One region of the Pseudomonas sp. AK181 genome, then DNA from elsewhere that is predicted to be linked to it. Evidence: predicted binding sites of a transcription regulator. Region 1 holds the regulator's gene; the other holds the start of a gene.
The links. Region 1 encodes FliA, which starts transcription of late flagellar genes. Its sites were predicted from a motif close to CTAAAGTTTNNNNNNNNNNNGCCGNTAA; they were not measured.

Region 2: flgM (flagellar biosynthesis anti-sigma factor FlgM) is a predicted target of FliA. The motif match lies at 1,385-1,412, and genes of this name have one in related genera.

What each region holds. Positions count from the first base shown of each region.
Region 1 is NZ_CP146348.1:4,354,147-4,356,347, reverse strand. Features, by position in the region: gene fleN (flagellar synthesis regulator FleN) at 27-860, shown strand; gene fliA (RNA polymerase sigma factor FliA) at 857-1,597, shown strand; gene V8689_RS19830 (chemotaxis response regulator CheY) at 1,765-2,139, shown strand; gene V8689_RS19825 (protein phosphatase CheZ) at 2,158-2,201, shown strand, end outside.
Region 2 is NZ_CP146348.1:4,738,542-4,740,742, reverse strand. Features, by position in the region: gene V8689_RS21635 (flagellar brake protein) at 1-409, opposite strand, end outside; gene V8689_RS21630 (flagella synthesis protein FlgN) at 506-976, opposite strand; gene flgM (flagellar biosynthesis anti-sigma factor FlgM) at 1,025-1,348, opposite strand; gene flgA (flagellar basal body P-ring formation chaperone FlgA) at 1,490-2,201, opposite strand, start outside.

The sequences.
Region 1 (2,201 bases):
TAAGCAAGACAAGGTAAAGAAATAAAATGGGCAGCATGCATCCCGTACAGGTGATCGCGGTGACCGGCGGCAAAGGTGGCGTCGGGAAAACTAACGTGTCAGTGAATTTGTCCCTGGCCCTGGCAGAGCTTGGCCGTCGCGTCATGCTGCTGGATGCTGACCTGGGCTTGGCGAACGTGGACGTTCTGCTGGGGCTGACACCCAAACATACCCTGGCCGATGTGATCGAGGGCCGCTGTGAGCTGCGCGATGTGCTGCTCCAGGGCCCCGGAGGCATTCGCATCGTGCCGGCGGCCTCGGGCACCCAGAGCATGGTGCACCTGAGCCCCGCGCAGCATGCCGGGTTGATCCAGGCGTTCAGCGACATCGGCGACAACCTCGACGTGCTGGTGATCGACACCGCCGCCGGCATCGGCGAATCCGTGGTCAGCTTTGTGCGCGCCGCGCAAGAAGTGCTGCTGGTGGTGTGCGACGAGCCCACCTCGATCACCGATGCCTACGCACTGATCAAACTGCTTAACCGTGACTACGGCATGAACCGCTTTCGCGTGCTGGCCAACATGGCCCAGAGCCCGCAGGAAGGGCGCAACCTGTTCGCCAAGTTGACCAAGGTCACGGATCGCTTCCTCGATGTGGCTTTACAATACGTCGGCGCAGTTCCCTATGACGAGTGTGTGCGCAAGGCCGTGCAAAAGCAGCGTGCGGTCTATGAAGCGTTCCCTCGTTCGAAATGCGCACTGGCGTTCAAGGCCATTGCCCAGAAGGTCGATACCTGGCCGTTGCCCGCCAACCCGCGGGGGCATCTGGAGTTTTTCGTCGAGCGTTTGGTGCATCAGACGAGCGCAGGACCGGTGCTATGACATCCAGCGGCTACAACCTTTACAAAAAGTCGGCACGTGACAGCCAGGGCGAATTGATCGAGCGCTACGCGCCGCTGGTCAAACGCATTGCCTATCACCTGTTGGCGCGCCTGCCCGCGAGTGTGCAGGTTGAAGACTTGATCCAGGCCGGCATGATCGGCCTGCTCGAAGTCTCGACCAAATACGACGCCAGCAAGGGTGCCAGTTTCGAAACGTATGCGGGTATCCGTATCCGTGGCGCGATGCTCGATGAAGTGCGTAAAGGCGATTGGGCGCCGCGTTCGGTACACCGCAATACGCGCATGGTCAGTGATGCAATTCGTGCAATTGAAGCAAAAACCGGTCGTGACGCTAAAGATCATGAAGTTGCGGCCGAACTCCAATTGAGTCTCGACGATTACTACGGGATTTTGAACGATACCTTGGGCAGCCGCCTGTTCAGTTTCGACGACCTTTTACAGGACGGCGAACACGAAGGGCTGCACGAGGACGGCGCGAGCGCGCATACGGAGCCGTCACGCGACCTGGAAGACGAACGTTTCCAGGGCGCGTTGGCCGATGCAATCGCCAACTTGCCGGAGCGTGAGCGGCTGGTGCTGGCGCTGTACTACGACGAAGAGCTGAACCTCAAGGAAATCGGTGAGGTCCTGGGGGTCAGCGAATCGCGTGTCAGCCAGTTGCATAGCCAGTGCGCAGCCCGCTTGCGGGGGCGATTGGCCGAGTGGCGCGCGCGCTGACAGGCAGTGTGGGGACACTGCAGACGCTACCGTGAAACCGCAGGGTTTTGCGGGTGAGTACCGTGGTGCCCTGGGCAGTCCTTTTTGTGTAACGCCTGTTGATTGAAATGGCGCGTCCAGGTGCTGGGCGCGTTTAAGACTGCTTGGAGGTCGAATTGGACAAGAACATGAAAATCCTCATCGTTGATGACTTCTCAACGATGCGGCGGATCATTAAAAACCTGTTGCGTGACCTTGGGTTCACCAACACGGTCGAGGCGGATGACGGCCTGACGGCCATTCCGATTCTCAACAGCGGGAGCATCGACTTTCTGGTGACCGACTGGAACATGCCGGGCATGACTGGTATCGACCTGCTGCGCCACGTGCGCGCCGATGAAAAACTGCGCAGCCTGCCTGTGCTGATGGTGACCGCCGAAGCCAAGCGTGAACAGATCATCGAAGCCGCCCAAGCCGGGGTCAACGGTTACGTGGTCAAGCCATTCACGGCACTGGCCTTGAAAGAGAAGATCGAGAAAATCTTCGAACGCATCCACGGCTAATGCCATCGCGGGGGAGCTATGGAGCATAACGAAACGTCACAGGGCGACTTTGAGTCGACCCT
Region 2 (2,201 bases), 380 kb from region 1:
GCGCGAGCTTGAGAGCAGCGCGGAAGGCATTGCGTCGTTGATGGTAAACCACTTCGCCGGGCAGGCTGCCGCTGTAGATACGGTGGCCGCCTTTTTCGCTGATGGTCAACGTGCCATTGCTTTCCCAGGCAACCCGCACACCCTCATGGAAACCTTCGATACGGAAAGCTTCGCCATTCTCAAGATAGCGTTCACCGTCACGGGGAATCATTTCGTCCAGTACCAGCGTCTTGCTGTCCCGGTCGATGTCCACCAGGTAGCTCTGGAAGCGCTGGCTGCGTTCGTGGAAAGTGATGATCAGCGGGTCATGACTTTCTTGCAGCATCCGCAACGTGCTGGCGATTTCCAGAGGCGTGGTGAGTACCTTGGGTGGCTGCGGTGCATCTTCCGCATTAAGGGCGTTGAACACGGTTCTTCCATCTCCAGGCAAAATACGACTACACGCAAGAACCGGCATTTTGCCAGTATGTAGCGCGCCTTGGATAGGTCGCGCTGTAAACCGGCGTCAGGCTTGGCTGCGGGTGCTTGGCTTGACCAGGCGTGAGGTGGAGCCTTGGGCGTTGTAAAGCGCCGGAGGCTCTCCGCCGTGCAGTATGCGCAACTGATTGGCGGTCGTGGCTTGCTGAAGCTGGATCGACTGACCGTTGAGCAGGTTGGCGTCCTGGCACTGGGCGAGCAAATGATTGAGTTCTTTGCTTTGTGCCAGCAGTTGATCGCCCACTGAAGAGTGGCTGGCCAGTTGCGCCAGGCCGTCATGATCGGCAGGCAGGCCCAGGCTGATCAGAATCTCACTGCGCTTCTTGCCATGCTGTTCAAGCAATACAATCAGCGATTGTTTGCGCGCCAGGATTTCTTCCAGCAAGGGCATATCTCGGCCGTACAAGGCCAGGGATTCTTCCTTAAGCAACTCGAGCAATTGTTGCGTCGGTGCCAGATCATCAATGATCAGTTGGAGCAAATATTCGTCGTGGTGCATGGCTGGCCTTGGGTTTTAAGCGTCCAAAAGCCTTGCGCAGGCCTTTGCCTAGCGCTCGGCTTCGAAGTTGAGCAGCTTGCTGGCTACACGGTTGCTGTCGACTTTATAGCTGCCATCGGCGATCGCCTGTTTCAACTCGGCCACGCGGGCTTTGTTGACGACGGGTTGATCGCGCAGCGAGTCAGTGACCTTCTGCAACTGTTGAGCCTCATTGCTCAGGTGTACCGATTCCCCACTCTGGCTGGCGGCGGCCTGTTCTGCTTTGGCAGGCAAGGGCTGCGGCTTGGCTTCTACGCTGTCCTTGGCACCGCCGGTGCGCGTACTGCCGGGCAAGGCCGGGGCGTTATTCAAACGACTGAAATCAATGACCATGTTGAAAAACCTCTGGGTATTTGGACGCTTGCCATGTTTTCGGCCATACCCGGGCAAACTTTAGGCTCGATTGACAATAAACCTGTTCGGCTCAATATCCAGCACACAGTGTAGGAAAAGCTGGCATTTGATTCCAGTCATCTATAGCGCCACCTCGACCTGGCCTGGCGCCGTGACCCGTGCTTTGATCACGCGATTGGAGTTGAGGTTCTTGACGCGGATCTGTTCGCTCATGCCGCCGTTGGACAACGCCTCGCCTGGCATTCTGACATTCAGGCCGCCACTGCTGGCGGAAATCACCACCTGGTCACCCTTGCGAATCACCTCGGCCTGTTCCAGATGAACCAGCGTGAGGACTTGGTCGGTGACTACGGGGCGCGTAAGTTTCTGCCCGACGGCCTGGTCCAGCGACGTCAGGTAGCCCTGGTTGATCAGGCTGATGTCCCGCTCGCGCAACGCCACATCGTCGTAGCCGATGATGCCAGTGCGCTTCAACGGTCGCGCCACGACCACCACATCGCGAAACAGCTTGACCTGAGCCGGTACAAAAACCGTCCAGGGCGAGGCGCCCTCACAGCGCACCTTTACGGTCACACGGCCGATGGGCTGGGCGGGGCTTTCCAGGGTGGCTGTCAATTCCTTGTCGCACAGTGGCATGCGCAAGCGTGGGTCTAACTGGTTGACCTGAATTTCATAACGCCCCGGCGTCTGGGTGGTCGCCAGATAATCTTCTACAGTGAACTCAAGAAAGCCTTGGGTGACGCCGATAAGTAGATCAGGCAGGGTAACGTTGTCGGCGCGGGCCGTGACGCCCAGGCCCGAGACAAGCAGCGCCATCGCGGCGCAGAGCAGT